Regions from separate parts of the Streptomyces sp. NPDC005533 genome, predicted to be linked through region 2. Evidence: predicted binding sites of a transcription regulator. Region 2 holds the regulator's gene; the other holds the start of a gene.
The links. The regulator HspR, encoded in region 2, represses chaperone genes until heat shock. The targets are predictions, from matches to a motif close to TTGAGNNNNNNNNNCTCAA.
Positions count from the first base shown of each region.

Region 1 (15,776 bases), on a different contig from region 2:
GGCAGCGCGCCGCCGACCTCGGCCGGGCCCGTACCGCCCTCGACGCCGAGCGGGCCCTGGTCGGAAAGCTGGCCCGGGAGCAGTACCAGGGCACCCGGGGCCTCTCCCCGTACGCCCGGATGCTGCTCGCCGGCACCCCCCAGGCCGCCTTGGACCAGCGTCTGCTCACCGCCCGCGAGGGCGCGCGGCGGGCCGGCGTACTGGGCCGGCTCGCGCGGGGCGAGAAGAAGGCCGACGAACTCGCCGTACGGGCCCGCAAGGCGCTGGACGCGCGGCAGACGCTGGCGGCGCGGCAGAAGCTCCACAAGGACGAGGTCGCGGCGCAGCTCAAGGAAGTCGAGCGGGTGCTCGCCTCGTTGACCCCCGAGCAGCTGACCCGGCTCGGGGAGCAGGAGGACAAGAACACCGCGACCGCGCAGCGCGCTCTGCTGGATTCGGGCCGGCTGCCCGCGCGTACGGGCACCCCCACGGCCGCCGGGGGGGCCGCCCTCACCTACGCGGCGGCCCAGATCGGCAAACCGTACGTCTGGGGCGCCGAGGGCCCGGGGTCCTTCGACTGTTCCGGGCTCACCTCGCAGGCCTGGGCGCACGCCGGGCGCACCATCCCGCGGACCAGCCAGGAGCAGTGGGCGCAGCTGCCGAAGGTGCCGCTGGACCAGCTCCGCCCGGGCGACCTGGTGGTCTACTTCCCGAAGGCCACGCACGTGGCCCTGTACGTGGGCGAGGGCAAGGTGATCCAGGCGCCGCGGCCGGGGGCGAAGGTGAAGGTGTCTCCCCTCGCCGCGAATCCGCTGCTCGGCGCCGTACGCCCGGACCCCGGCGGCACCCCGCTCGCGGAGTTCGCTCCCCCGCCGCTGCCCGGGGCGGACGCGACGGGCACGGCGGGCACGGCGGGGGACGGCGACAGCGGCTACTCGTCGGAGGAGGCCCCCGCGGCCGGGGCCGCCGAGGAGGCGGCCACCGACGAGGCGACCTCCGCCACGTAGTCCGCCGCGTCCTCGGGGTCGTAGAAGTACGCGTCGAAGTCGGCCGGGTTGTCGAAGCCGTTGGCGAATCGATCCGCCACCGCCTGCAGCTGCCCGGCCGCGCCGATCAGGTTGAGCACGTGCTCCGGCGGGACGCCCAGCATGGCGTTGGTCCACTGGGTCACCGGCTTGCCCGTGGTGAACCAGAACTTGTCGAAGGTCGCCTTCATCCACGCCTCGTCGAACGGGTTCTCCTCGTGCATGAGGATCGAGGAGAGGTACGAGGCCGCGCACTTGGCCGCGGAGTTCGATCCCTGGCCGGTGATCGGGTCGTTGGCGACGACCACGTCGGCGACGCCCAGCACCAGTCCGCCGCCGGGCAGCCGCCCGATCGGGTTGCGGACCACCGGCGCGTAACGTCCCGCCAGCGTCCCGCCCGCGTCCGTCAGCTCCACCTTCGTCGCCCGCGCGTACTCCCACGGCGTGAACTTCTCCATCAGCTCCAGCGTGAGCGCCAGGTGCTCCGCCGGGTCCTTGATCCCGTTGAACGCGTCCACCGGACCGCCCGGGAGGCCCTCCCAGAACAGGATGTCCGCCCGGCCCGAGGTCGTCAGGGTCGGCATCACGAACAGCTCGCCCACGCCCGGGACGAGGTTGCAGCGCACGGCCTCCGTCTCCGGGTGCTCGGCGCGCGGCCCGAGCCCGTGCACGTACGAGACGGCCAGCGCGCGCTGCGGCGCGTCGTACGGGGAGCGCGCGGCGTCCCGCCCGAACATCGACACCAGCTCGCCCTTGCCGGCGGCGACCAGCACCAGGTCGTACGTACGGGAGAAGTAGTCGAGGTCGGCGACGGACGCGCCGTGGATGACCAGCTGCCCGCCGCGCTGCGCGAAGGTGTCCAGCCAGCCGGCCATCTTCACGCGCTGGTCGACGGACTGCGCGTACCCCTTGAGGCGGCCCAGCCAGTCGACGGCTCGGCCGGCGTCGGGGCCGGCGACGGAGACGCCGAGGCCCTCGATCTTCGGGGCGTGCTGCTCCCAGAAGTTGATCCGGAGGTCGCGCTCGTGCTGGAGCGCCGTGTCGAACATGCACTGCGTCGACATCACCCGGCCGGTGCGGATCTCGTCCGCCGTCCGGTTGGACATGAGGGTGACCTCGTACCCCTTCGACTGGAGGCCGAGGGCGAGCTGGAGACCGGACTGACCGGCTCCGACGACGAGTATCTTGCGCATCTCACGTTCTCGATTCGGGGGGAGTACGGGGCTACGGGCTTACGGGACACGGGGATACGGGCGCGCGGGCCTGCGGGCCCGCGGGTCACGGGGCCCGCGGGCCTATTCGGGAGTCGTGTCGAGGGCGTGGCCCACCAGGGCCAGCAGGGACTCGACCACGGTGTGCCGACGCCGCGCGTCCATGATCACGACAGGTACGTGGGGCGGGACGCTGAGCGCCTCGCGCACGTCCTCGGGCTCGTACGACTGCGAGCCCTCGAAGTGGTTGACGGCGACGGCGTACGGAAGCCCGCAGCTCTCGAAGTAGTCGAGGGCCGGGAAGCAGTCGCGCAGCCGGCGGGTGTCGGCCAGCACGAGCCCGCCGATGGCCCCGCGCACCAGGTCGTCCCACATGAACCAGAACCGCTCCTGGCCCGGGGTCCCGTAGACGTAGAGGACGAGGTCGTCGTCGAGGGTGACGCGGCCGAAGTCCATCGCGACGGTGGTGGTGTTCTTGTCCGGGGTGCCGGACAGGTCGTCGGTGGGGACGCTGGCCTGGGTCATCACCGCCTCGGTGCGCAGCGGGGTGATCTCGGAGACGGAGGAGACGAAGGTGGTCTTGCCGACGCCGAAGCCGCCGGCGACCAGCACCTTGACGGCGACGGGGGCACGGGAACGGTCGTACTGCCAGGGCTGGACGGGCTCGTCGTCCACGGCCGGCGGTACCGGCTGATCAGAGACGGCGGAGACCACTGAGCACCCTTTCGAGCAGCGCGCGTTCGGGACGGCCCGTGCCGTGGCCGGTGCCGTAGACCCGCAGCCGGCCCTGGTCCGCGAGGTCGCTGACGAGCACGCGGACCACGCCGAGCGGCAGTTTCAGCAGCGCGGCTATCTCGGCGATCGTGCGCATGCGGCGGCAGACCTCGACGATGGCGGGCATCTCGGGCATGCGGTCGGGCTTCTGCGGCTCCGAGGCCTTCGTCTCCAGCGCGGCGACGAAGGTCTCGACGTTCAGGACCTGCGTGAAGCGGGTGCGGCCGCCCGTGAGCGAGTACGGGCGGACGCGGGCGGGGCGGCGGTCGGCGCCGCGTATCGGCAGCCGGTCGGAGGCCGTACTCCTCACGAGGTGTTCTCCATCGACTGGCGCAGCTCACTGCGGACTTCGGGGGTCAGGACGTGGCCGGCGCGTCCGACGAACAGGGCCATGTGGTAGGCGACGACGCTCATGTCGCAGTCGGGGGTGGCGTGCACGCCCAGCAGTGATCCGTCGCTGATGGCCATGACGAAGACGGAACCGTGCTCCATCGCCACCATGGTCTGCTTGACGGAGCCGCTCTCCATGAGGGCCGCGGCGCCGGTGGTGAGGCTGCCGAGACCCGACACGATGGTGGCGAGGTCGGCGGACGCGCCGCGCGGGCCCTTCGGCCTGGCTTCGGCCGGCGGATCGCCCGCGCCGACCGTCGCGGGGTCGGAGGACAGGAGCAGCAGCCCGTCCGAGGAGACGACGGCGACGGAGTTGACGCCGGGTACCTCCTCGACCAGGTCGGTCAGCAGCCACTGCAGGTTGCGGGCCTGGGTGCTCAGTCCGTACGTACTGGGCGCGGTCATGTGCGTGCCTCCTGTGCGGTGTCCCCCTGGTCGGTCTTGCTGTGCCCCTGCCCGTGCCCCTGCTCCTGCGCCTGCGCCTGGTCCTGGGCGAGCTCGGCGGCGACGACGCGTCGCCCGTCCTGGGCTCCCTGGTAGAAACCGCCGAGCCGGCGCCGGAGTTCGTCGGCGTCGATCCGGCGCGGTGGCTCGGGCGGCCGTACGTCGTCCGCGCGCCCGGCGGTGACGGTGCGCGGGGTCCGCTTCGGCAGACCCTTGTCGGTGACGGCGTCGGCGGGGTCTGCGGGGTGACTGCCCTGACGGGGCAGCCAGTTGCCTTCGGCGGGGGTGTGGGAGTGGGGCTCGGGGACCGGCTCCCCCGCGGTGTCCCCTGCGGGGGGCTCGGCGGTGAGGTCCGGCCCTGCGGGCGTGTCCGCCGCCGGGGGCTCGGCCGTGCGGTCCGGCTCTGCGCAGGCGTCCTCCGCGGTGGCCTCCGCGGCGCGGTCGCCCCCTGCCGGGGCGTCCTCCGAAGGCGGCGCGGCCGTGAAGATCTGCTCGGCCGGGGGCAGTGCCGTCCCGGCGGGGGCCTCCGCGTCGGCCGGCAGGGCGGGGCCCGCGAGGGCCTCGGCCAGGGTCACCGGGGCCACCGTGCCGGCGGGCACGGGGAAGGCCGTCTCCGGCTCCGTGTCGGGAGAGGTGACGGCGGTGTCGGAAGCCTCGGCGGCGGGCTCTTCGGCAGCCGGGGAAGCGGGGACGGCAGGCTCCGCGGCGGCGACGTCGGCGGCGGGCGCAGCCGGATCGGCAGGCTCCGCCACCGCGACCGCCACCGCGACCGCGTCGGCGGCAGCGGCGTCGGGCGTGGCCTCGGCGGTGGGGTCCGGGGCGGCGTGGGTGCCTCGGCGGCGCGGCTGGAGGGTGTTCTCGTTGGCTTCCGCGATCACGCCCGGGAGGTGCAACGCGGGTGCGCCCGGCGTGGCCAGGGTGTGGACCGGGGAGACCGGCGGGGTGGCGGGCAGCAGCGCGGCCGGGACGACCACGAGGGCCTCGGTGCCGCCGTGCCGGCCGGCGCGCAGCTCCGCGGTGACCCCGTGCCGGGCCGCGAGGCGTCCGGCCACGTACAGGCCGAGGCCCAGGCCGTGGTCGGCCTCGGGCTCCTCGTCGTACGCCTCGGGCGTGGACAGCCGGGAGTTCAGCGATTCCAGCCGGTCCCCGGTGACCCCGATGCCCTCGTCCACGACGGACAGCACCACGTCGCCGGAGTCCAGCGTCCAGCCGGACACCTTCACCTTGACGTCCGGCGGCGAGAACGTCGTCGCGTTCTCCAGCAGTTCGGCGAGCACGTGCGAGAGGTCGTCGGCCGCGTGCCCCGCGACCTGGGTGTACGAGGGCAGCGCCGCGAGGTCGACGCGCTCGTAGCGCTCGATCTCGCTGACGGCGGCCCGCATCACGTCGACCAGCGGTACCGGCAGCACCTGGCCGTGGCCGTGTTCCTGCCCGGCCAGGACCAGCAGGTTCTCGTTGTGGCGGCGCATCACGGTCGCCAGGTGGTCGAGCTTGAAGAGGGTCGCGAGCCGGTCCGGGTCCTGTTCCTTGGACTCCAGCTCCTCGATGACGGCGAGCTGGCGCTCGACCAGGCCCAGGGTCCGCAGCGACAGCGAGACGGAGGTCGTCGACATGACGCGGCGGTGTTCCTCCAGTCCCGCCCGCAGCTTGTTCAGCTCCTCCTCCAGCACGTCCCGGCCGGCGGTCAGCGCCTCGTTGCGGCCGATGATCCGGCGGCGGTCGGCGTCGAGTCCGGCGATCCGGGTGTGCAGGGAGACCGTCTGGTCGCGGACCGCGTTCAGGTGCCGCACGACCTCGGCGAACTCGTCGTTGCGGCCGGTGAACCGCACCGGTTCCACCGAGCCCTCCGGCGTCGCCAGCCGGGCCGCGCCGCGCCGCAGTACCGACAGCGGCCGGGTCAGCGAGCGCGCGACGGCGGTCGTGACGCCGACGGCGACCAGGAAGAGCAGGCCCAGGAGGGCGACGAGGGTTTCGAGCCGGGTCACGTCGTCGTCGCGCAGGGAGGCCAGGGCGGAGGCCCGCTGGCCCGCGAGGGTGGCTTCGACGGTCCGCATCCGGTCGATGCGGGCGGTGAGCGCGCTGCCGACGGCGGCGCCGTCGGTCTTGCGGTCGGCCGGCGTCAGGGTGGGCCGGTCGGTGAGCCGCTTGAGGAAGTCGTCGGCCGTCTTGACCTCGGGGCCGGTGACGGTGGCGGTGAGGGTCTGGCGCACGTCGGGCCGCGCGGCCCGCGCGAAGTCGTCGAGTGCGGCCATTTCCCGTACGCGCGAACGCTGCGCGGCGGTGGTGAGTTCGTCGACCGCGGCCGAGCCCGGGGGCTGGTCGCCGCGGGGGACGGCCAGCGCGGCGAGCAGCAGTCCGCGGGTGGCCGAGGCCTGCTCCACGGCCTGGCCCAGCGGGGCGAGCGGGCGGGTGGTGGTGAGGGCGGCCTCGGCGCGCGGCGGCGTCTGCTCGGCGAGCCGGCCCCCGGGGGCGAGGAGTTCGGTGAGGACGCCGCTGTAGGCCTGGTGGGCGGCGAGGGCGGTGCCCTTGCCGTCGACGGCCTCGGTGCGGACGGCCGCGACGCGGGCGAGGGCCGTGCCGAGGGGTTCGTCGACCTCGGTCGCGGCCTCGGCGATCTGCCTGTCGGTGCGCAGGATGCGTTCCTGGAGGGCGCCCTTGGCGGCGCCGCCGGGGCGGCCCTTGGCGGCGTACTCGACCACGGCGTCGCGCTCGTCGGCGAGGACGTGCGCGACGGTGAGGATCTGGCCGGTCTGCTCGGCGAGGGTGACCAGCCGCTGGGAGTCGTTCAGCTCCCTCGCGGCGGTGACGACGGCGGGTGTGCCTGCCGCGAGGACGGTGAGGCCGGCGACAGCGACGCCGACGACCAGCCGGCGGCGCACGCGGACGCGGCGTCCTGCGGGGGCCGGGCCGTCGGCGGCGGTGCCTCCCCCGGCTACCGCCGGGAGGTGCCCCCATTTCCGAGACCGCTTCTTCTGCACCGGTGCTCGCAATCCTGTACGTGTGCTTGTGCTCGTCTACTCGTGTGGCCGAGGTAACGGCCGGTCAACAAGTAAACGCCCCCTGCCCCCTCGTACCGCCTCAGACCTTTGCAGCGTGTTGGGGAGAGAGCCGCACATCGCCCACCCGGCCACTCGAACGAGTGAACATCACGGATGAGTTGGCGACCAACTCGGGCACCCTGCCCCAGAGCGCCTCCGTGGACAGGTGGTTGAAAGATCGATGCGGGCTTTGGCAGGATGCCCGCCCACATGTCCGCCCGCGTGCCGGCGCCCGTTCCGGACGCGTGCGGGCCGCCCCGGAGCTGCCCTTACGGGCCGGGCCGCGCCCTTCCGTTTTGGTACGGACCTGGGCGTGCGGGCGGCCGCCGCCCCGCAGAATGGTGGCATGCGCATCGACCTCGCCTCGGCCGCCGGCAGCGAAGAACGCCCCAATGAGGACTGGGTGTCGGCCGCGATCCCCGCCTCGGGCGGCGGCGTCCTGGTCGCGCTGGACGGGGTCACCCCGCCGGGCGGAGAGGACGGTTGCGTGCACGGGGTTCCGTGGTTCGCGGCCCGGCTCGGCGGCCGATTGACCGAACTGTCCGGATCGCGGCGGGACATGCCGCTGGACGGGATTCTGGCCGAGTCCGTCCGCGCCACGGCCGACGCCCACCGGGACACGTGTGACCTTTCTCACGTGCGCACGCCGCAGGCGACGGTCGTCGTGGTCCGGTGGGACGAGGCCTACGTGGAACACCTCGTGCTCTCGGACTCCGTCCTGCTCCTCCAGGCGCCCGGGGGCGAGGTGATGGCGGTGCTCGACGACCGGCTGGATCGGGTGCCCGGGGAGGTGCGGCGCTCGGTGGCGGCCACGGACGCGCTGCGCAACGCGGAGGGCGGCTTCTTCACGGCCGCCGCGGACCCGGCGGTGGCGGCCCGGGCGGTGACCGGGCGCACCCCGCGCGGGCAGGTGCGGGCGGTGGCTGCGCTCACGGACGGGGCGAGCCGGTGGACGGACACGTTCGGGGTGGGCGACTGGGCCGAGTGCCTGGCGGTGCTGCGCAAGGAGGGCGCGCAGGGCCTGATCGGCCGGGTCCGCGCCATCGAGTCCGACCCGTCGTGGCCGCCGGCCCGGTACAAGCGGCACGACGACGCCTCGGCGGTCTACGCGGAGCTGTAGCGCGGCGGAGCTCCAGGGCGCGGCGGCGGCCCGAGCGGGTGCCCCTACTCGGCGCCCGCGTTCAACTGGTTGAGCAGCCGGGCCAGTTCCGCCACCTCGCCGCGGTCCCAGTCGGCGAGCTTGCGCATGTACTGCTCGCGCCGTGCGCCCCGTACCCGCAGGAACCGCTCACGGCCCTCCTCGGTGAGCCCGACCAGGAAGGCCCGGCCGTCGGCGGGGTCCGGCTCGCGGGCCACCAGGCCGAGGACCTCCAGGGCCCGCAGCTGCCGGCTCATGGTGGCCTTGCCGACCCCGAAGTAGGCGGCGAGCTCGGTGGCCCGCTGCCGGCCGGCCGCCTCCAGGCGTACGAGGAGTCCGTACGCGGCGGGCTCCAGCTCGGGGTGGAGCTCGCGGGCCATCTCGCCGGAGGAGGCGCGGGCGCGCCGGAGGAAGACGGACAGCTCCCGCTCCAGGGCAAGGAACTCCTGGTCTTCGCTCCCGTGCACGTCCCGCTCCTTCGATGGTGTGTGGCACCCCGGTGGGTGAGGGGCCAGTATTTCGCAGCGGGTGTGCCGACGGCCCGGGACCCCGCCGGAGCGGGGAGCCGGGCCGTGGGGCAGGCCTGCGGTGGGGCGTGGAGCGGGGCATCCGGTGGGCCGTGCGGCCCTTCGGTCACGCCGCGGCGGTGACCTCCACCTCCGCCTGGGCCAGGGCGAGCTCCAGCACCTGGCGCACGTCCGTCACCGGGTGCACCTCCAGCCCCTCCAGCACCTCCGCCGGGACGTCGTCCAGGTCGGCCTCGTTCCGCTTCGGGATGATCACGGTGGTCAGCCCGGCCCGGTGCGCGGCGAGCAGCTTCTGCTTGACCCCGCCGATCGGCAGGACCCGCCCGGTCAGCGAGACCTCGCCGGTCATGGCCACGTCGGTGCGCACCTGCCGTCCGGAGAGCAGCGAGGCGAGCGCGGTCGTCATCGTGATGCCGGCGCTCGGGCCGTCCTTGGGCACGGCGCCCGCCGGGAAGTGGATGTGCACGCCCCGGTCCTTCAGGTCGGCGACGGGGAGCTCCAGTTCCGCGCCGTGCGAGCGCAGGAAGCTCAGCGCGATCTGCGCCGACTCCTTCATGACGTCGCCGAGCTGGCCGGTGAGGGTCAGGCCGGCCGCGCCCGTCTCCGGGTCGGCCAGCGAGGCCTCGACGAACAGCACGTCGCCGCCCGCGCCGGTCACCGCGAGGCCGGTGGCCACGCCGGGGACCGCGGTGCGCCGCTCCGCCGGGTCCTGCGCGGACTCCGGTACGTGGTGCGGGCGTCCGATCAGGGCGCGCAGGTCGTCCGCCCCGACGCGCAGCGGCAGCTCCCGCTCCCCCAGTTCGTGCTGGGAGGCCACCTTGCGCAGCAGGCGGGCGAGGGAGCGCTCCAGGGTGCGGACGCCCGCCTCGCGGGTGTACTCCCCGGCGAGCTTGCGCAGGGCGTCCTCCTCCAGGACCACCTCGTCGGCGCCGAGGCCGGCGCGTTCCAGCTGGCGCGGCAGCAGGTGGTCGCGGGCGATGACGACCTTCTCGTCCTCGGTGTAGCCGTCGAGGCGGACGAGCTCCATCCGGTCGGCCAGCGCTTCCGGGATGGATTCCAGGACATTGGCGGTGGCCAGGAAGACGACGTCGCTCAGGTCGAGCTCGACCTCCAGGTAGTGGTCCCGGAAGGTGTGGTTCTGCGCCGGGTCCAGGACCTCCAGGAGGGCGGCCGCCGGGTCGCCCCGGAAGTCGGAGCCCACCTTGTCGATCTCGTCGAGGAGGACCACCGGGTTCATCGAACCGGCCTCCTTGATGGCCCGGACGATGCGGCCCGGCAGGGCGCCGACGTAGGTCCGGCGGTGGCCGCGGACCTCGGCCTCGTCCCGTACGCCGCCGAGGGCGACGCGCACGAACTTGCGGCCCATGGCGTGGGCCACGGACTCCCCCAGGGAGGTCTTGCCGACGCCGGGCGGGCCGACGAGCGCGAGCACGGCCCCGCCGCGGCGGCCTCCGATGACGCCCATGCCGCGCTCGGAACGCCGCTTGCGCACGGCGAGGTACTCGGTGATGCGGTCCTTCACGTCGCTCAGGCCGGCGTGTTCGGCGTCCAGCACCGCCCGGGCTCCCCGGATGTCGTACCGGTCCTCGGTGCGCTCGTTCCAGGGCAGTTCCAGCACGGTGTCCAGCCAGGTGCGGATCCAGGAGCCCTCGGGGCTCTGGTCGCTGGCCCGCTCCAGCTTCTCGACCTCCTTGAGGGCGGCCTCCCGTACCTTCTCGGGCAGGTCGGCGGCCTCGACGCGGGCCCGGTAGTCGTCGGACTCCTCGCCTTCCTTCTCGCCGTTCAGTTCGCGCAGCTCCTTGCGCACGGCCTCCAGCTGCCGCCGGAGCAGGAACTCCCGCTGCTGCTTGTCGACGCCGTCCTGGACGTCCTTGGCGATGGACTCGGCCACGTCCTGCTCGGCGAGGTGGTCGCGGAGCGCCTTGATCGCGAGCTTGAGGCGGGCGACGGGGTCGGCCGTCTCCAGCAGTTCGACCTTCTGCTCGACCGTCAGGAACGGCGAGTACCCGGAATTGTCCGCGAGCGCGGACACGCCCTCGATCTGCTGGACGCGGTCCACGACCTGCCAGGCGCCGCGCTTCTTGAGCCAGCTGGTGGCGAGCGCCTTGTACTCCTTGACGAGCTCGGCGACGGATCCCGGCAGCGGGTCCGGCACGTGCTCGTCGACGGTCTCGCCCTCGACCCAGAGCGCGGCCCCGGGCCCGGTGGTCCCGGCGCCGATACGGACCCGCCCGCGGCCGCGGATGAGCGCGCCGGGGTCTCCGTCGGACAGCCGTCCCACCTGCTCGACGGTCCCGAGCACACCGGTGGCCGCGTACTTCCCGTCGATCCTCGGTACGAGCAGCACCCGCGGCTTCCCGCTGCCCGCCGCGGCCTGGGCGGCCTCCACGGCACCGCGCACCTCGGCGTCGGACAGGTCCAGCGGCACGACCATTCCGGGCAGCACGACCTCGTCGTCGAGCGGCAGCACGGGCAGAGTGAGTGTGACGGACGTCGAAGCCATGATCTTCCTTCCGGCAGTGAAGTTGAGCTATGCCGACTCAATGCATGTGCGCCCCCCGTTGTTCCCCCACCTGCGTTCGCCGGGGGCGAACAGGGAGGGGTCGCCGGTGCCCGGCGGTAGGACAGGGCCTTCGAGGGCGGGGCGGACGGTCGGCGTGGCGGCGGAGGGTCCGGCCGAAACACGATCCTCCGTTTGGAGGTTTTTGTCCGGGACGTCTTTTGCCGGAGGCGCCGTTCCCGATAGCTGTGGCGTCATGGACTTCCTCGGGACCACCCTCCGCACAGCAGTCGCCTTCGCCGCCGCACTGGCCCTCGGCGGTCTGGCATCCGCGCCGGCCTCCGCCGGCACGACATCCGCCGCGGCCTCCTCCGAGGCGGGCGGGACGGCCTTCCTCCAGGGATGCGGCTGGAACGAGGGGAGGGGCGGCGAACGGGCCTCCTACGAGCACTGCGCCACCAACACCAACGTGTGGATCCAGGTCAAGCGGTGGCCCCGGTCCAACTACCACCGCTGCGTCGGCCCCGGCCGGACGAACCTGGACGCCGATGCCACCGGCGCCTGGTACGACAGCGGCTACCAGGGCGGCCTGTGCTCCCACCCGGGCGACACCGGGCCGTGACGGTGATGTCGGGGCCCTCGGCCGGGCCGGTGTGGCGGTGCGGCCGCCCGGCCGATGGTGCCGGTGCCCGACCCCGGGTGGGGTCAGCCTCCCCGCCCGGCCACCCCTAGGGCACGGCCGGGCCGGTCGTGACCGGGCGCAGGGGTGAAGGCACGCCCCACTCGCTCCAGGAGCCGTCGTACACGGCCGGGTCCTCGTACCCGGCGAGCTCGGCGGCGAGGGCCAGGACGCACGCGGTCACCCCCGAGCCGCAGCTGAAGTAGAGGCGTTCGCGCCCGCCCGCCACCTCCTCGAAGGCGGCACGGAGCTCCCCGGCCGGGCGCATCAGGCCGTCGGGGTCCTGGAGTTCGCCGAAGGGGAGGTTGACGGCGCCCGGCATGTGGCCGCCGCGCAGGCCCGGGCGGGGCTCGGGTTCGGTACCGGCGAAGCGGCCGCGGGTCCGGGCGTCGACGACGGCCGCGGCCGGGTCGGCCAGGGCCGCGGCGACGGTCGCGCTGTCGACCAGCAGGCCGGGGCGGGGCCGGGCGGTGAAGGAGCCGCGCGGGCCGTCGTACGCCGGGCCGGTGGCGTCGACGGGCAGGCCGGCGGCGGTCCAGGCGGGCAGTCCGCCGTCGAGGACGGCCACCCGGTCGAAGCCCATGGCGCGCAGCATCCACCAGGCGCGGGCGCTGGAGTAGATCCCGGCGCCGTCGTAGACGACGACGGTGTCCGAGTCGTCCACGCCGAGCTCCCGCACGGCCTCGGTGAACGCCCGGGCGCCGGGCATGGTGTGCGGGGCGGGCGCGTCGTGGTCGGACAGGGCCCCGTCGAGGTCGAAGGGACGAGCCCCCGGAATCCGACGCTCCGCCCCCCGGTGGGCGCCGACGGAAGCATCGAGGACCACGAGGCCGACGCTCCCCAGCCGCTCGCCCAGCCAGTGCGCCCCGACGAGCGCCCCGGGCAGCCGACCGGCCTCCGGCCCGGGCGGCGCTCCGGGCCCGGGCTCCGGGGACGCGGTGTTCTGGGGCGTGGGCATGCGGCACCTCCGGCTGTGCGACGCGGGTCGCCCCATCTTCCCCGCCCACCCGAGCCCCCTACCGGGCGGGTCGGCGCTGGCACCGCGCCGAACTCGCGCCGCCCGAACGCGAACAGGCTCGTCCACCGGCCCCCACGGTCCCATCGGCCCCGCGCACCCGCCGAACGGTCGGCGGACGGCCTCCTCCGGCCGGCGCAGCCGCGGCGCCGGGCAGCGCGCGCCCCGCAGGTCAGGGGCAGGTGCCCGGGTGGGCGTATACCGCGATCCGGGCTCCGTGGACGCCGGTCAGCGAGCACAGTTCGAAGCGGGCGGCCAGCACGGCCCGCTTGGCCGCCTCCCGCGGGTACGGGTCCAGCGGCTGCCCGGCCGGGTCCAGCAGGGCGATCACCCGCGGCGAGGCGAGCAGCGCCGCGCGGAGCCGGTCCGGGGACAGTTCGGTGCCCTGGAGGCTGTGCGAGGCCGCCGGGCTCCGGTCCAGGGCCACGTCGCGCAGCGAGGCGTAGACCTCGGGTGACGAGAGCAGCCACTCGCGCCGCCGGGCGGGCATGAACACCACCGCGTCCCCCGGCCGGGCCCGCTCCCGGACGGCGGCGGCCACCGCGAGGACGTCGTCCTTGCGGCTCTCCGGCGTACGCAGCCACACCGACCAGATACCGAAGGGCACGAGCAGCAGCCCGGCGAGCAGCCACGGCCACCACCCGCGGGCCGCCGCGAGCCGGGCCCCGGCCAGCAGGGCCGGTCCGGCCAGCGCGTAGAGCACGTACCGGTCGACGTACCAGGGGTGCACGAGGGAGATCACCATCAGCAGCCCGGGCGGCAGCAGGGTCAGGGGGAGCGCCACCCGTACGAGGTCCTTCGCGGCCCCCCGCGCGAGCAGCAGGGCCGCGCCGCCCACCACCCCGTACGCCGCCCAGTCCTGCCAGCTCGGCCGGCCGAGCCAGCCGAGCTGCTGCTCGGCCTGGCGCGCGCTCACCAGGGCCAGCGGGAGCAGCAGGGCCAGCACGGTCCCGGCGCTCCACCGCCAGCCGCGGGAACGCCACGCGGTGAAGGCGTGGGCGAGCAGGGCCAGCACGGCGAACTCGTGCAGCCAGCAGCCGAGCAGGAGCACCACCGTGTACGCGACCCACCGCTCGCGCAGCATCAGGTACGTCGCCCAGACCACGGCCGCCGCGACCAGGGCGTACGAGCGTCCCTCCTGGGCGTACATCTGCACGGGCGGCAGGACGGCGTACACGCAGCCGGCGATCAGCGCGGCCCGCTCCCCCGCGAGCCGGTGCGCGACGGCGGCCACTGCGGCGGCCGCGAGCGCGGTGGCGGCGACGGAGGGCAGCCGCAGCGCCCACAAGCCGCCGTCCCAGACCTGGAACACGCCGTGCATGAGCAGGTAGTACAGGCCGTGCACGGCGTCGACACCGTGCAGCAGCTCCCAGATCCCGCCGAGCGGCCGGTGGGCGACCTGCCAGGTGACGGACTCGTCGCGCCACATACCGGCGCCCCGCTCCAGGCCCCAGAGGCCGAGGATCACGGCGAGCAGCGGCGGCAGCAGCCGCCAGGGGGCGATCCGGCTGATGTCGGCCTCCGGTAGCTGTCGGAACGGGTGTGCGGACTCCATACTCGGGGTTGGACCGGAGTGACTGCGGAGGTGGGTGTGCGCGGCTTACGAGCGGTGACGGGCCTGGTGCTGGCTGCGGCCTTGCTGGCGGGGTGCGGACCGGCGGCGTCCGCGGGCGGCGACGACGCGCCCCCGAAGGCCTCCACGGAGTCGGCCCCGAGCCCGAGCTCGAGCCCAAGCGCCTCCGACTCGGATCCGGGCCCCACCGCGACCCCCACCACGAGCCGCGTCCCCGCCCCCGGCGAGACCCTGGTCCGCGTCACCCGCACCGGCGGCTTCGCCGGGCAGACCCACACCCTCGTCGTCAAGGGCGACGGCTCCTGGACCCGGCTGGACGCCAAGGCGAAGACGGAGAGCACCGGCACGCTGTCGGAGGCCGGGCTCGCCGCGCTGCGCACCGCCCTCCAGGAGGCGGACTTCGCCCACCTGCCCAGGATCGCCACGGGCGGCCCCACGATCTACGACGGGTACTCCTACACCTTCGTGCACGGCGGCTACGAGGTGGCCGGCGACCAGGGCTCCCTGCCGCCGGCCCTGACCAAGGTGCTGGAGGTCCTGCCCTCCTTCACGGCGGGTTAGGGTCGCGGCCTCCCGTCCCGATGTGCCGAACGACACCCTCGACCCGGTCTTCCCGCACGGGCACGGACCGGCCCTCCGAGGGGCCGCGGACGGCGGGGCACCTGACCGGCCCCGCCCGCCGGGTGCCCGTCCCGTGGGGGGTCCGACACCCGGTACATATCATTCCGCTTACGCCGCTCCAGCACATATGCCATGTCCGAACCCCACGTAGCCGCAGGCCGGTGCCTCCTCTACGCTGCACCCCATTCACGCGGGATCTTCAGGGGCGGACATGGAACAGACACACACCACACACAACGGCGCCGCGGCGACACCCGGCGCCCAGCGGCGTGTGCTCGTCGTCGAGGACGACCACACCATCGCCGAGGCCATCGCGGCCCGCCTGCGCGCGGAGGGCTTCCAGGTGCAGACGGCGGCGGACGGCCCCGCCGCCGTCGCCGCGGCCGAGAGCTGGCTGCCGGAGCTGCTGGTCCTGGACGTCATGCTGCCCGGCTTCGACGGGCTGGAGGTCTGCCGCCGGGTCCAGGCGCAGCGGCCGGTCCCGGTGCTGATGCTCACCGCGCGGGACGACGAGACCGACCTGCTGGTGGGGCTCGGGGTCGGCGCGGACGACTACATGACGAAGCCGTTCTCGATGCGCGAGCTGGCCGCCCGGGTCCACGTGCTGCTGCGGCGCGTGGAGCGGGCCACCATCGCCGCCCACACCCCGCGCGGGGCCACCCTGCGCCTGGGCGATCTGGAGATCGACCACGCGCAGCGCCGGGTCCGGGTCCAGACCGAGGACGTGCACCTGACGCCGACCGAGTTCGACCTGCTGGTCTGCCTGGCCGGGACCCCGCGTGCGGTGCTCTCGCGGGAGCAGCTGCTGGCCGAGGTGTGGGACTGGGCCGACGCGTCCGGGACCCGTACGGTCGACAGCCAC
Region 1 covers NZ_JBIAJH010000006.1:241,303-257,078, reverse strand. Annotated here, with positions in the region: gene ACFYP3_RS08875 (NlpC/P60 family protein) at 1-986, shown strand, start outside; gene ACFYP3_RS08870 (styrene monooxygenase/indole monooxygenase family protein) at 911-2,197, opposite strand; gene ACFYP3_RS08865 (ATP/GTP-binding protein) at 2,300-2,929, opposite strand; gene ACFYP3_RS08860 (DUF742 domain-containing protein) at 2,910-3,299, opposite strand; gene ACFYP3_RS08855 (roadblock/LC7 domain-containing protein) at 3,296-3,784, opposite strand; gene ACFYP3_RS08850 (nitrate- and nitrite sensing domain-containing protein) at 3,781-6,702, opposite strand; gene ACFYP3_RS08845 (hypothetical protein) at 7,208-7,981, shown strand; gene ACFYP3_RS08840 (MarR family winged helix-turn-helix transcriptional regulator) at 8,026-8,466, opposite strand; gene lon (endopeptidase La) at 8,633-11,029, opposite strand; gene ACFYP3_RS08830 (DUF6355 family natural product biosynthesis protein) at 11,283-11,648, shown strand; gene ACFYP3_RS08825 (sulfurtransferase) at 11,755-12,663, opposite strand; gene ACFYP3_RS08820 (hypothetical protein) at 12,893-14,275, opposite strand; gene ACFYP3_RS08815 (hypothetical protein) at 14,312-14,854, shown strand; gene ACFYP3_RS08810 (response regulator transcription factor) at 15,126-15,776, shown strand, end outside.
Region 1: the regulator HspR is predicted to act here: its motif matches at 11,052-11,070, upstream of lon (endopeptidase La).

Region 2 (15,776 bases):
GCCTACGCGCTCGACTGCAAGAACATCCACCTCGTGAACGTGGAGTTCTACACCGGTGTGGGCACCACGCTGGAGATGCCGGTCATGCTGGCGCCCGTCCCCGAGGCGATCGACTTCACGAACAAGAAGGTCCTCATCGCCGATGACGTGGCCGACACGGGCAAGACGCTGAAGCTCGTCCACGACTTCTGCCTGGGCCACGTCGCCGAGGTGCGCTCCGCCGTCATCTACGAGAAGTCCCACTCGCTCGTGAAGTGCGAGTACGTGTGGAAGAAGACCGACGAGTGGATCAATTTCCCCTGGTCGGTCGAACCGCCCGTCGTGAAGCGTGAGGGTCAGGTCCTCGACGCCTGATCACCGAGTCACCGAGTCACCGAGTCACCGAGTCACCGAGTGAACGGAAGGGCCCGCTGCGCAGACACTGCGCGGCGGGCCCTTTCGCGTGCGGTGGGAGGGCAGGAGGGCTAGATGGTGCCCAGTTTGATGATCGACAGGAGGGCGATCAGCTGGATGGCGGAGGCGCCCAGCGCCTTCGGCCACGGCAGGTCGTGCGACTTGCTGATCAGCGAGGTGAAGAGCGCTCCGGCCGCCACCCAGGTGGCCCAGCCCAGGACCTGCACGACCATGTTGTCGCCGCCGAGGAACACCGCGAACAGCAGGCGCGGCGCGTCCGTGATGGACATGATCAGCATGGACAGGCCGACCGTCGGCTGCCACGTGCCGTCGCCGCCCATCTGGCGGGCGAGCGTGTGGGTGACCGCGCCCAGGATCAGACCGCAGATGACGAAGGCGACGCCGGCGGACAGGACGATCGGGACGGCCTTCGACAGGGTCGCGTTGATCGCGTCCTCGCGGGCGTCGTCGAGGCCGAAGACCGCGAGGAGGCCGTAGAGGAAGGTCACGGTCAGGGCGGGACCCCAGACGGCGTAGTCGCGCATCTGCAGGAAGGTCTGGCCCGGCCGCGTCACGATGCCGCGCAGGAGCTCCTTCCAGGGCAGTCGCGGCCCGGACGGAGCGGCCGCGGCCGCACCCGCATGATAGGGCGCACCCTGGCTGTACGGGTCCTCACCGACCGCGAAGACCTGGGTGTGCCCCGGGTTGTCGTTCGAATAGCCGCCGCCACCGCCACCGCCGCTGTGGCCTCCGTGGCCGTACGGGGGCTGCTGGCCCGCCGGGTACGGCGGCTCCTGCTGCTGCCCGTACGGGTCGAAGTACTCCGGCTCGCCGTGGCCCCCGGCGCCCGGCTGCGGCCACTGCTGCTGCGCAGGTGGGCCTCCGGCGGGAGGGTACGGCTGCCGGCCGTACGGCGGCGGTGATGGCTGCCGGCCGTACGACTGCTGCTGCTGCGGGGGTTGTTGCGGAGTGCGGTTGTTGTCCCGGCCGCGTCCGATCCTGAATCCAGCCACGTGATCGAACGTACCTGGTCCGGCGAGCCTCTGTGGACGGTCGCCGGGAACGCGCACCCTTTGCGGCTGACCTGTGACAACCCCTAGGGGTACCCCGAGGGCCCTCACGAGTGTCCGGTTTACGTCACCGTGTCATGGTGTGGTGCTCTTCGTTGCGTCGCCGACTGAATGTGTGCATATCGGGCCCGGAACGCCGGAACGGCCGGTCCCCCCGCCTGGGGGGACCGGCCGTTCCGTTCCGCGTGGTGCGGGCTGGTGCTACTTGGCGTCCTCGGGCTTGGCCTCGGTCTCGGGCTTGGCCTCGGCCGCCGCGCCGTCCTCGGCTGCGGGCGCGGCCTCGGCGTCTGCCTCGGCCTCGGGCTCCGCCTCCGGCGCGGCCTTCGCTTCCGGCGCCGCCTCAGCCTTGGCACCCGCCTCAGCCTCGGGCTCCGCCTCCGCCTCGGGCTCCGCCTCCGCCTCGGCCTCCGCCTTCGCGGCAGCCGCAGCGTCCGCCTCCGCCTTGGCCTTCGCCTCCGCCTCGGCCTTGGCAGCCGCCTCGGCTTCCGCCGCGGCAGCCGCCGCAGCCGCCTCGGCTTCCGCCTCCGCCTCCGCCTCCGCGGCCGCGAGTTCGGCCTCCGTGGGGCCGGGTGCCTTGACCGACTCCAGGAGCAGCTGCGCCACGTCGACGACCTGGACGTGTTCCTTCGCCTGGCCGTCGTTCTTCTTGCCGTTCACCGAGTCGGTGAGCATGACCAGGCAGAACGGGCAGGCGGTGGAGACGATGTCGGGGTTCAGGGACAGGGCCTCGTCGACGCGCTCGTTGTTGATGCGCTTGCCGATCCGCTCCTCCATCCACATCCGCGCGCCACCGGCGCCACAGCAGAAGCCCCGCTCCTTGTGACGGTGCATCTCCTGCTGGCGCAGCCCGGGCACGGCCGACATGATCTCGCGCGGCGGCGTGTAGACCTTGTTGTGCCGGCCCAGGTAGCACGGGTCGTGGTACGTGATCAGGCCGTCCACCGGCGTGACCGGCGTCAGCCGGCCCTCGTCGATCAGGTGCTGCAGCAGCTGCGTGTGGTGGATGACCTCGTACTCGCCGCCCAGCTGCGGGTACTCGTTCGCGATGGTGTTGAAGCAGTGCGGGCAGGTCGAGACGATCCGCTTCGCCGACTTCGGCTTCTTCGTCTCCGGATCGTCGTCGTCCTCGCCGAAGGCCATGTTCAGCATGGCCACGTTCTCCTGGCCCAGCTGCTGGAACAGCGGCTCGTTGCCCAGGCGGCGCGGCGAGTCACCGGTGCACTTCTCGTCGCCGCCCATGATCGCGAACTTGACGCCCGCGATGTTCAGCAGCTCCGCGAAGGCCTTCGTGGTCTTCTTGGCCCGGTCCTCCAGGGCGCCGGCGCAGCCGACCCAGTAGAGGTAGTCGAACTCGGAGAGGTCCTCCGCGTCCTTGCCGATGATCGGGACCTCGAAGTCCACCTCCTTGGTCCACTCGACGCGCTGCTTCTTCGCCAGGCCCCAGGGGTTGCCCTTCTTCTCCAGGTTCTTGAGCATCGTGCCCGCCTCCGACGGGAACGCGCTCTCGATCATCACCTGGTAGCGGCGCATGTCGACGATGTGGTCGATGTGCTCGATGTCGACCGGGCACTGCTCCACGCACGCACCGCAGGTCGTGCAGGACCACAGCACGTCCGGGTCGATGACGCCGTTCTCCTCGACGGTGCCGATCAGCGGGCGCTCGGCCTCCGCGATGGCCGCGGCCGGGACGTCCTTCAGCTGCTCCGCCGTGGCCTTCTCGTTGCCCTCCATGTCCTTGCCGCCGCCGGCGAGCAGGTACGGGGCCTTGGCGTGCGCGTGGTCGCGCAGCGACATGATCAGGAGCTTCGGGGACAGCGGCTTGCCGGTGTTCCAGGCCGGGCACTGCGACTGGCAGCGACCGCACTCCGTGCACGTGGAGAAGTCGAGGATGCCCTTCCAGGAGAACTGCTCGACCTGCGAGACGCCGAAGACGTCGTCCTCGCCCGGGTCCTCGAAGTCGATCTCCTTGCCGCCGCTGGTCATCGGCTGGAGGGCGCCGAGCGCGGTCGCGCCGTCCGCGTTCCGCTTGAACCAGATGTTCGGGAAGCCGAGGAAGCGGTGCCAGGCCACACCCATGTTGGTGTTGAGCGAGACGACGATCATCCAGATCAGCGAGGTGCCGATCTTGATCATCGCGGTGAAGTAGATGGCGTTCTGCAGCGCGCTCGCCGAGAGCCCCTTGAAGGCCAGGACCAGCGGGTACGAGACGAAGTACGCCGGCTCGTACGAGTCCACGTGGTGGATCGCGCCCTCAAGACCGCGCAGGCACAGGATCGCGAGGCCGATGGTGAGGATGACGTACTCGACGAAGTACGCCTGCCAGGCCTTCGAGCCGGTGAAGCGGGACTTGCGGCCGGCCCGCGAGGGCAGGCTGAGCAGCCGGATCGCCATCAGGATGACGATGCCGACGACCGTCATCAGGCCGATGAACTCGATGTACATCTCGAACGGCAGGAAGCCGCCGATGATCGGCAGCGTCCAGTCGGCCTGGAAGAGCTGGCCGTACGCCTGCGCGAGGGTGGGCGGCAGCGTCAGGAAGCCGATCGCGACGAACCAGTGCGCGAAGCCGACGATGCCCCAGCGGTTCATCCGGCTGTGGCCGAGGAACTCCCGGACGAGGGTGAGGGATCGGGCCTTCGGGTCGTCCGTGCGGCTGCCGGCCGGCACGGGCTGACCGATCTTCACGAAACGGTAGATCTGCGCCACGGCTCGGGCGAGCAGCGCGACGCCGACCACGGTCAGGACCAGCGACACGATGATCGCGGCGAGTTGCATGGGAGGGCTCCTCGGGCGGCACTTACTAAGCGGTAACTTATGAAGTCAAGGCTTGAGGTTACCCATTCCCGACGCCGCAATGTAGCCGAGCGTGCGGTGATCTGTGTCGCTCAGGCGAGCCTTTGTCTCCAGGCCGCCCGCGGGGTCTGCGCAAGGATCGCGAGGTCCATCCCGAGCCAGTGGTTCTCCACATAATGCCGGTCCAGCAGGGCCATCTCCTCCCAGGGGAGGTCCGAGCGCGAGCTCACCTGCCACAATCCGGTCATTCCGGGCCGTACGAGGAGTCGGTCGGGGCGGTCCGTACGGGTCTCCGGGCGCGGCCCGACCAGCGACATCTCGCCGCGGAGCACGTTGAGCAGCTGGGGGAGGGCGTCGAGGGCGCAGCGGTCCAGGGCGGCGCCGAGCCGGCCGGTGTCGTGGGTGCGCAGCCGCCACGTACGGAACGGCCTCCCGGCCAGGCCGACCGCGGCCTCCCGCACGAAGGGGCGGCGGCCGTGGGTCGCGTACAGCAGTGCGGTGGCGCCGGTGAGCGGCAGGCCGAGCACCGCGAGCAGGAGCAGCGCCCCCAGCAGGTCCACCACCCGTTTGGCCGGCGGACGGGCCGGCCGGAGCCCCGGCAGGGCGGGGAGGGACAACAGCAGGGGCATGCCAGCACGGTGCCGCATGCCTCCGGCGGTCTTGCGGTGGCGCGCGGCCACGGTGACCCGTTCGGCGGCGCGCGGCCACGGGTGACCCGTTCGGCCGCTCCCCGCCGCCCCGGGGCTTCGCCCCGACCCGCGCGCCTCGAACGCCCGCGGGGCCGGGCGTGGTTGCGCGTAAGCGGGGCCTAAAGGTTGAGTCGACTCGACTCAGGTCTGTTGACGCCGGCGCAGCGATGCGGCATGGTTGAGTCTGTTCCACTCAAGTCAGCTGGAGGAATCGAAATGGCACGTGCGGTCGGCATCGACCTGGGCACCACTAACTCCGTCGTCAGCGTTCTGGAAGGCGGCGAGCCCACCGTCATCACCAACGCCGAGGGCGCCAGGACCACGCCGTCCGTCGTCGCCTTCGCCAAGAACGGCGAGGTCCTCGTCGGCGAGGTGGCCAAGCGCCAGGCGGTCACGAACGTGGACCGGACCATCCGCTCCGTCAAGCGCCACATGGGCACTGACTGGAAGATCAACCTGGATGGCAAGGACTTCAACCCGCAGCAGATGAGCGCCTTCATCCTGCAGAAGCTGAAGCGCGACGCCGAGGCGTACCTGGGTGAGAAGGTCACGGACGCGGTCATCACCGTCCCGGCCTACTTCAACGACTCCGAGCGTCAGGCGACGAAGGAGGCCGGTGAGATCGCGGGTCTGAACGTCCTGCGCATCGTCAACGAGCCGACCGCCGCCGCCCTGGCCTACGGCCTCGACAAGGACGACCAGACCATTCTCGTCTTCGACCTCGGTGGCGGCACCTTCGACGTGTCGCTCCTGGAGATCGGCGACGGCGTCGTCGAGGTGAAGGCCACCAACGGTGACAACCACCTCGGTGGTGACGACTGGGACCAGCGCGTCGTCGACTACCTGGTGAAGCAGTTCGCCAACGGCCACGGCGTGGACCTCTCCAAGGACAAGATGGCGCTCCAGCGCCTGCGCGAGGCCGCCGAGAAGGCGAAGATCGAGCTGTCCTCCTCCACGGAGACCACGATCAACCTGCCCTACATCACGGCTTCCGCCGAGGGCCCGCTGCACCTGGACGAGAAGCTCACGCGCGCCCAGTTCCAGCAGCTGACCGCGGACCTGCTCGACCGCTGCAAGACCCCGTTCCACAACGTCATCAAGGACGCCGGCATCCAGCTGTCCGAGATCGACCACGTGGTCCTGGTCGGCGGCTCCACCCGCATGCCGGCCGTCGCCGAGCTCGTCAAGGAGCTCACCGGCGGTCAGGACGCCAACAAGGGCGTCAACCCGGACGAGGTCGTCGCCATCGGCGCCACCCTCCAGGCCGGTGTGCTCAAGGGTGAGGTCAAGGACGTCCTGCTCCTCGACGTGACCCCGCTGTCCCTCGGCATCGAGACCAAGGGCGGCATCATGACCAAGCTCATCGAGCGCAACACCACGATCCCGACCAAGCGGTCCGAGATCTTCACGACGGCCGAGGACAACCAGCCGTCCGTGCAGATCCAGGTCTACCAGGGCGAGCGCGAGATCGCGGCGTACAACAAGAAGCTCGGCATGTTCGAGCTGACCGGCCTGCCGCCGGCCCCGCGTGGCGTCCCGCAGATCGAGGTCTCCTTCGACATCGACGCGAACGGCATCATGCACGTCACGGCCAAGGACCTCGGCACGGGCAAGGAGCAGAAGATGACCGTCACCGGCGGCTCTTCGCTCGGCAAGGACGAGGTCGACCGCATGCGCCAGGAGGCGGAGCAGTACGCGGACGAGGACCTCCGTCGCAAGGAGGCGGCCGAGTCCCGCAACCAGGGCGAGCAGCTCGTCTACCAGACGGAGAAGTTCGTCAAGGACAACGAGGACAAGGTCCCGGCCGACGTCAAGACCGAGGTCGAGGCGGCCGTCTCCGAGCTGAAGGAGAGCCTCAAGGGCGAGGACACGGCCGAGATCCGCACCGCGACCGAGAAGCTCGCCGCGGTCAGCCAGAAGCTCGGCCAGGCCATCTACGCCGACGCCCAGGCCGCTCAGGGCGCCGCCGGCGCCGAGGGCGCCCAGCAGGCCAAGGCCGACGACGACGTCGTCGACGCCGAGATCGTCGACGACGAGAAGCCGAAGGGTGGCGCTGCCTGATGTCGGAGGAGACCCCGGGTTTTGACGAGAAGCCCGAAGTCCCCGCCGACGGCACGCCCGACGAGCCGCAGGCCGCCGACTCCGCCAAGGAGGAGGTGGCGGCCCCGGCCGGGGACGCAGCACAGGACATCGCGCTGCTCGCGCAGCTGGACCAGGCCCGTACGGCGCTCTCCGAGCGCACCGCGGACCTCCAGCGGCTGCAGGCGGAGTACCAGAACTACCGCCGCCGGGTGGAGCGGGACCGGATCACCGTCAAGGAGATCGCGGTCGCGTCCCTCCTGACGGAGCTCCTCCCGACCCTGGACGACATCGGCCGGGCGCGGGAGCACGGCGAGCTGGTCGGCGGCTTCAAGTCGGTGGCGGAGTCGCTGGAGACGGTGGCCGCCAAGATGGGGCTGCAGCAGTTCGGCAAGGAGGGCGAGCCCTTCGACCCGACGATCCACGAGGCCCTGATGCACTCGTACGCGCCGGACGTCACCGAGACGACCTGCGTGGCGATCCTGCAGCCGGGGTACCGGATCGGCGAGCGTACGATCCGTCCCGCACGGGTCGCGGTGGCCGAGCCCCAGCCGGGGGCGGCCCCCAAGTCCGAGTCCGCCGAGGGCGACAAGCCGTCCGGCGAGGACGCGGATGCAGCCGACAAGGGCTGACGCAGTACACGTGGCGGCACGAGAGGAGGGACACCGGGGATGAGCACGAAGGACTTCGTCGAGAAGGACTACTACAAGGTCCTCGGTGTCCCGAAGGACGCCACCGAGGCCGAGATCAAGAAGGCGTACCGGAAGCTCGCCCGCGAGTTCCACCCGGACGCCAACAAGGGCGACGCCTCGGCCGAGGAGCGCTTCAAGGAGATCTCCGAGGCGAACGACATCCTCGGTGACGCGAAGAAGCGCAAGGAGTACGACGAGGCGCGCGCCCTGTTCGGCAACGGTGGCTTCCGCCCCGGGCCGGGCGGGGGCGGCGGTTCGTTCAACTTCGACCTCGGCGACCTCTTCGGCGGTCAGCAGCCGGGCGGCCAGGCCGGCGGTTTCGGCGGTGGCCTGGGCGACGTCTTCGGCGGCCTCTTCAACCGCGGCGCCGGCCCGGGTGCGGGCACCCGCACCCAGCCGCGCCGCGGCCAGGACATCGAGTCGGAGGTCACCCTCTCCTTCACGGAGGCGGTGGACGGGGCCACGGTCCCGCTCCGGATGTCCTCGCAGGCGCCTTGCAAGGCCTGTTCGGGCACCGGCGACAAGAACGGCACGCCCCGCGTGTGCCCGACCTGCGTCGGCACCGGCCAGGTCTCGCGGGGCAGCGGCGGCGGTTTCTCGCTGACCGACCCCTGCGCGGACTGCAAGGGCCGCGGCCTGATCGCGGAGACCCCCTGCGACGTCTGCAAGGGCAGCGGCCGGGCCCGTTCCTCGCGCACCATGCAGGTCCGGATCCCGGCGGGCGTCTCCAACGGCCAGCGGATCCGGCTGCGCGGCAAGGGCGCGCCGGGCGAGCGCGGCGGCCCCGCCGGTGACCTCTACGTGGTCGTGCACGTCGACGCGCACCCGGTGTTCGGCCGCAAGGACGACAACCTGACGGTGACCGTGCCGGTGACGTTCACGGAGGCGGCGCTGGGCGCCGACGTCAAGGTCCCGACCTTGAACGGCCCCTCGGTGACGCTGAAGCTGCCGCCGGGCACCCCCAACGGACGGACCATGCGGGCCCGCGGCAAGGGGGCGGTCCGCAAGGACGGCACCCGGGGCGACCTGCTGGTGACGGTGGAGGTCGCGGTTCCGACCGAGCTGTCGGACAAGGCCCGCGAGGCGCTGGAGATGTACCGCGAGGCGACCGGGTCCGAGGACCCGCGCTCCGCGCTGTTCGAGTCCGCGAAGGGAGCATGACCATGGACGGCCGCCGACGACAGTCCTCCCGCCTGGGCGGGGGCTACCAGCTCACCGACGAGACCCCGGTCTACGTGATCTCGGTGGCCGCCCAGCTCTCGGGTCTGCACCCGCAGACGCTGCGTCAGTACGACCGTCTCGGCCTGGTCTCCCCGGACCGTACGGCCGGCCGCGGCCGGCGCTACTCGGCCCGTGACATCGAACTGCTCCGCACGGTGCAGGCGCTGTCCCAGGACGAGGGCATCAACCTGGCCGGCATCAAGCGGATCATCGAACTGGAGAACCAGGTCGCCGCGCTCCAGCAGCGCGTGGCCGAACTCTCCGCGGCGGTCGACGGCGCGGCGGCCACGCTGCAGGCCCGCGAGGCCCAGGTGCACGCCTCGTACCGGCGCGACCTGGTCAAGTACCAGCCCCCGCAGCCGGGCAGTGCCCTGGTCGTCTGGCGGCCGAGCCCCAAGCGCCCGATGGACTGACCCGGCCCCCTTCCGTTCCGCACCTTCAGGCTCCGCCCCTCCAGGGCGGGGCCTGACGGCTTTCTAGAGGCCTTCCCGGACCTCGTCGGGGTCCTGGCCCAGCTCCTCGTCGCAGTCGCGGTCAGGGGCCGACGGCCGGCCCAGGATGCCCGACTGCGCGATGAGGTAGCCGAGCTGGGCGCGGCTGCCGCTGCCGAGGGTCGTGGCGAGCTTGGCGATGTGGGCCCGGCAGGTGCGCACGTTCATGCCGAGGCGGCGGGCGATGGCCTCGTCGACGTGCCCCTCGATGAGGAGCTGGGCGATGGTCCGCTGCACGCCGGTGATCCCGCCGGGGGTGCTCCGGTAGGTCACCTCCTCCTGCAGGGGCACGGCACGGTGCCACAGCTGCTCGAACACCTTGATGAGGTAGTCGACGAGGCCCGGGTGGCGCAGCTCCAGGGCGACCCGGCGGTCGTCGCTCACCGGGATGAAGGCGACGGTGCGGTCGAAGATGATGAGCCGCTCTATCAGCTCTTCGAGCGTGCGGATCTCCACCTTGCCCGTGGAGATGCGGTCCACGTAGGCGAGCGTGCCCTGGCTGTGCCGGGCGGTGTGCTGGTAGAGGGTCCGTATGCTGACCCCGCGGTCGATCAGCGGCTGGTCGCGCTCCAGGGCCTGGGTCAGGGCCTCGGAGGGGCGGGCCCCGCCCGGCTGTACCGTCAGCACTTCGGTGTGGCATTCGGCCGTCGCGAGGTTGAGGGCGGCGTTGATCCGCTCGAAGCCCTCCAGCACGGTGATGGCGTGGGTGTTGGCCGGGCTCTGCGCGCTGATGGCCAGGAAAGGCTCGAAAGTGTCGGTGAGATCTACAGCGCTGCGCCGGCGGTCCTGGATCTCGCGTTCAATCGGATGGAGCCGTTGAGCCAAAGCGACCGACGGGGGAACCGGGCGCAGCTGGTTGGCGTCATCCGGGTCGGGCTGCAGAAGGGCGAATTCAAGCAGGCAGGGGGCGTTCTGGATCTCGCCCCGGGCGATCCGGCCGGTACTCAGCGCAGTCGCGTAGAGCCGCGTTCCCTCGGCGCACATGGACGTGACGGGGTGGGGATGTGTCGCCATTGTCTCGTTTCGCGTCAAATCTCCACCCCCCAGGGTCCTGAACATGCAAGAACATGATGCATCGTCCCTGTGGCATTGACGTGCCTGAATGAGCCATCGTCTGACACGCGGGGGAGAGGATTCCATCAAGTGAGGACGAAGCCGACCATGTTCAAGAGAATGCTTCGCTCGGTGCTTGCCATAGGTTTCTCCGCCGTTGCGGTTTTTGGGGCAGTCAGCGCCGTCGAAAGTGACGCGGGGAGCGCTAGGGGCGGTCAGGGCACCAGCCTGACGAGCACGGAGTTCGACACCGGCTGGACCACGGCGCCCGCGGGCAAGTACGCGGACACCGGCTGGACCAGCGGACAGCTGGGCGGTAACGGCGGGGATACGGGTTGGACCGAGGCTCCTGTGACGGTGTCCGCGTGACCCCCGACGACCGCGGCTTCCGCCGCGAGATGGCGTCCGCCTACCGCTCGGGCTGGCAGTTCATCGATCTCGCCACGGCCATCCCCCACCCCGGCGACTCGTTGATGGTCACCCTGTTCGGCCAACCGATCGTCGTCGTGCGCGAGGAGGACGAGGACGTACGTGCCTACCGGTGCCTGCGCCGCCCGCGGGGCGCGCCGCAGCCCGTCCGCTGCGAGGTGCGCTACGGAATGGTCTTCGTCAATCTCGATCAGCGCGACCACCAGCTCTTCGAACCCGATATCACCACCGCCACCCCCCGCAGTGCCTGAAGCGATTCCCCCGTCGTTGCAGATCGCTCAGGCGCTACCCCCACACAACGGCGCCATCGTGGACCTGACCACGATGGCGCCGTTGTGATGCCCGCGTCCAGTGCCTGAACCGGACAAGATGAAGGATCAACGGCTCACGCGCGCCCCATGGCCCGGTCCAGGGTGATCTCGATGACCACGCGGTCGGGATTGGGCGACGGCGTGCGGCCGTACCGCACCGCGTAGCGCGCCACGGCGTCGGCGACCGACGCCTCGTCCGTACGGACCACCGCGCGCCCTTCGAGGGTGGCCCAGCGGCGCCCCTCCATCTGGCAGACCGCGACCCGGGCCCCGCCGCCCGCCGGCGCCTGCGCCGCGAGGACGTTGCGCACCTTCTTGCTGTGCTTGTTGCTGATCACCCGCGCCAGCCCGGCCTCCGGGTCGTACGTCACGCCCACCGGCACCACGTGCGGAGTGCCGTCGGGACGCGGGGTGGTCAGGGTGCAGACGTGCCGCTCCCGCCAGAAGGCGAGGTACTCGGGCGTCGGGTTGAGTACGTCATGGGACATGCGCCGAAGGGTACGGGCCGGGGGTGTCCCGCGCTGCCTTGAGTGCAATAGACTCAACTTTGCATACGTTGACTCTGTCAGAGTTCATGCCTGAGTTCTGATCCCTCCGGAGAGGAGAAGACGCAGTGGACGCCGAGCTGACCAACAAGAGCCGGGACGCCCTGAACGCGGCCACGAGCAGGGCCGTCAAGGACGGTCATGCCGATCTGACCCCCGCGCACCTGCTGCTGGCCCTGCTCGCCGGCGAGGACAACGAGAACGTCACCGACCTGCTCGCCGCCGCCGACGCCGACCAGGCCGAGGTACGGGCCGGCGCGGAGCGGCTGCTGGCCGCCCTGCCCAGCGTCACCGGCTCCACCGTCGCGCCCCCGCAGCCCACCCGCGACCTGCTCGCCGTACTCGCCGAGGCCGACGCCCAGGCCGGCCGGCTCGGCGACGAGTACCTCTCCACCGAACACCTGCTCATCGCCATCGCCGCCAAGGGCGGCGCGGCGGGCGAGGTCCTTTCCACCCAGGGCGCGAGCGCGAAGAAGCTGCTGGCCGCCTTCGAGAACGCACGAGGAGGACGGCGGGTGACCACCCCCGACCCCGAGGGTCAGTACAAGGCCCTGGAGAAGTTCGGCACCGACTTCACGGCGGCCGCGCGCGAGGGCAAGCTCGACCCGGTCATCGGCCGTGACCACGAGATCCGCCGCGTCGTGCAGGTGCTCTCGCGCCGCACGAAGAACAACCCGGTGCTCATCGGCGAGCCCGGCGTCGGCAAGACGGCCGTCGTCGAGGGCCTGGCCCAGCGCATCGTCAAGGGCGACGTCCCCGAGTCCCTGAAGAACAAGCGCCTGGTCTCCCTGGACCTCGGCGCGATGGTCGCGGGCGCCAAGTACCGCGGCGAGTTCGAGGAGCGGCTGAAGACCGTGCTGGCCGAGATCAAGTCCAGCGACGGGCAGATCATCACCTTCATCGACGAACTGCACACGGTCGTCGGCGCGGGCGCCGGCGGCGACTCCGCCATGGACGCCGGCAACATGCTCAAGCCCATGCTGGCCCGCGGCGAACTGCGCATGGTCGGCGCGACCACCCTCGACGAGTACCGCGAGCGCATCGAGAAGGACCCGGCGCTGGAGCGCCGCTTCCAGCAGGTGCTGGTCGCCGAGCCGTCCGTCGAGGACACCATCGCCATCCTGCGCGGACTCAAGGGCCGCTACGAGGCCCACCACAAGGTCGTCATCAACGACAGCGCGCTGGTGGCCGCCGCGACCCTCTCCGACCGGTACATCACCTCCCGCTTCCTGCCCGACAAGGCCATCGACCTCGTCGACGAGGCCGCGTCCCGGCTGCGCATGGAGATCGACTCCTCGCCGCTGGAGATCGACGAGCTCCAGCGCTCCGTCGACCGCCTGCGGATGGAGGAGTTGGCGCTGAGGAACGAGTCCGACCCGGCCTCGGTGGAGCGCCTGGAGAAGATCCGCAAGGACCTCGCCGACAAGGAGGAGGACCTGCGCGGCCTGACCGCCCGCTGGGAGAAGGAGAAGCAGTCCCTCAACCGCGTCGGCGAGCTCAAGGAGCGTCTGGACGACCTGCGCGGCCAGGCCGAGCGCGCCCAGCGCGACGGCGACTTCGACACCGCCTCCAAGCTGCTCTACGGGGAGATCCCGACCCTGGAGCGCGAGCTGGCGGAGGCCACCGAGGCCGAGGCCGAGGCGTCCAAGGGGACGATGGTCAAGGACGAGGTCGGCCCGGACGACATCGCGGACGTGGTGGGCGCCTGGACGGGCATCCCGGCCGGCCGCCTGCTGGAGGGCGAGACCCAGAAGCTCCTGCGCATGGAGGACGAGCTCGGCCGCCGCCTGATCGGCCAGGCCGAGGCCGTACGGGCCGTCTCGGACGCCGTGCGCCGCACCCGCGCGGGCATCGCCGACCCCGACCGCCCCACCGGCTCCTTCCTCTTCCTCGGCCCGACGGGCGTGGGCAAGACGGAGCTGGCCAAGGCCCTCGCGGACTTCCTCTTCGACGACGAGCGGGCCATGATCCGCATCGACATGTCGGAGTACGGCGAGAAGCACAGCGTGGCCCGCCTCGTCGGCGCCCCGCCCGGCTACGTCGGCTACGAGGAGGGCGGCCAGCTGACGGAGGCCGTCCGCCGCCGCCCGTACAGCGTGGTGCTCCTGGACGAGGTGGAGAAGGCCCACCCCGAGGTCTTCGACATCCTGCTCCAGGTCCTGGACGACGGCCGCCTCACGGACGGCCAGGGACGGACCGTCGACTTCCGCAACACCATCCTGATCCTGACCTCGAACCTGGGCAGCCAGTTCCTGATGGACCCGGCCACCCCCGCGGAACAGAAGAAGCAGCAGGTCCTGGACGTGGTCCGGAGCTCCTTCAAGCCGGAGTTCCTGAACCGCCTCGACGACCTGGTGGTCTTCTCCGCCCTGTCCGGCGACGAGCTCGCGCACATCGCCGAGCTCCAGATCGGCCGCCTGGCCAAGCGCCTGGCCGACCGGCGCCTCACCCTGGACGTCACGCCCGAGGCGCTGGCCTGGCTGGCGGACAAGGGCAACGACCCGGCGTACGGCGCCCGGCCGCTGCGCCGCCTGATCCAGACGGCCATCGGCGACCGGCTGGCCAAGGAGATCCTCTCGGGCGAGGTCCGCGACGGCGACACCGTACGGGTCGACGTGGCGGGCGAGGACCTGCTGGTCGGCAAGGCGCTCTGAGCCGGCCGGGCGGACCCGGTGTCCGCCCGCAGCGGATCGGCGCTGCGGGGCTGGACACGGGGTGGGCGGGATGGGGGAGGATGCATGTATCCGCACGAAGGGAAAAACACGGTGAGCATCGACCCGGCCTCGATTCCGAACTTCGGAGGGCAGCAGCCCGATCCGCAGGCCACAGGACCGGCGGGCCCCGTCGTCCCCGACCAGGATCTGGTCAAGCAGCTGCTGGAGCAGATGGAGCTCAAGTACGTCGTCGACGACGAGGGTGACCTCGCGGCGCCGTGGGAGGAGTTCCGCACGTACTTCATGTTCCGCGGCGAGGACGAGCAGCAGGTTTTCTCGGTGCGGACCTTCTACGACCGTCCGCACAAGATCGACGAGAAGCCCCAGCTTCTCGAGTCGATCGACGACTGGAACCGCCGCACCCTGTGGCCGAAGGTCTACAGCCACACGCACGACGACGGCTCGGTCCGTCTGATCGGTGAGGCGCAGATGCTGATCGGCACCGGCGTCAACCTGGAGCACTTCGTGTCCTCCACGGTCAGCTGGGTCCGCGCCTCCATCGAGTTCGACAAGTGGCTCGTCGAGCAGCTCGGTCTGGAGAAGGACATCGACTCCACCGACGGCGAGAACAACGGCGAAGGCGACTCCGACAGCGCCAACTGACTACAGCGGCACCCGGGCCACCAGAAGCAGGTACAGCCCGTAGCCGTAACCGAGCCCGGCCACCACCGCGGTCACCACGACCGCGGTGCGGGGCCGGGCTCGCGCCATGACGGCGGCCACCGGCAGGAGCAGCGGGAAGGCCGGCAGCAGGAAGCGCGGCTTGGACTCGAAGAAACCGGCCCCGCCGAAGGCCATCACCAGCAGGACCGCGGTGTACACGAGGAGCGCGAGCGGGGCGCGGTCCAGGAACAGCAGCACCGCGAGCAGCCCGGCCGCGGCCAGCAGCACCACCGTCACGGTGCCGGCGAGGGGCACGTGCCCGCCGGTCAGCACCCGCTCCGCCGAGCGCAGCGCCCCGGCGCCGAAGTCGAAGCGCGAGCCCCAGCTGCGCTGCACGGCGAAGTAGCCGCCGAAGGGGTCGCGCACCCTCACCCCCACGGCCAGGACGTACGCCGCCCAGCCCGCCGGGGCCACCAGCCCGGCCACCCACACCCCGGGTGCCCGGGATCTTCGTACGAGGACGGCGTGGAGGGCCGTGGCCGACACGGCGGCCGCGACGGCCAGCCCCGTGGGCCGGGTCAGCCCGGCGAGCACGGCGAGGCCGGCGGCCCACGACCAGCGGCCCCGCAGCAGGGCGTACAGGGCCCAGGCGGCGAAGGCGGCCAGCAGCGCCTCGGTGTAGGCGAGGGTGAG
Region 2 covers NZ_JBIAJH010000003.1:80,217-95,992, forward strand. Annotated here, with positions in the region: gene ACFYP3_RS03990 (phosphoribosyltransferase) at 1-354, shown strand, start outside; gene ACFYP3_RS03995 (Yip1 family protein) at 465-1,406, opposite strand; gene ACFYP3_RS04000 ((Fe-S)-binding protein) at 1,665-4,238, opposite strand; gene ACFYP3_RS04005 (sugar transferase) at 4,349-4,885, opposite strand; gene dnaK (molecular chaperone DnaK) at 5,162-7,006, shown strand; gene grpE (nucleotide exchange factor GrpE) at 7,006-7,656, shown strand; gene dnaJ (molecular chaperone DnaJ) at 7,696-8,877, shown strand; gene ACFYP3_RS04025 (heat shock protein transcriptional repressor HspR) at 8,880-9,350, shown strand; gene ACFYP3_RS04030 (helix-turn-helix transcriptional regulator) at 9,414-10,487, opposite strand; gene ACFYP3_RS04035 ((2Fe-2S)-binding protein) at 10,880-11,161, shown strand; gene ACFYP3_RS04040 (pyridoxamine 5'-phosphate oxidase family protein) at 11,296-11,709, opposite strand; gene clpB (ATP-dependent chaperone ClpB) at 11,835-14,420, shown strand; gene ACFYP3_RS04050 (YbjN domain-containing protein) at 14,532-15,083, shown strand; gene ACFYP3_RS04055 (hypothetical protein) at 15,084-15,776, opposite strand, start outside.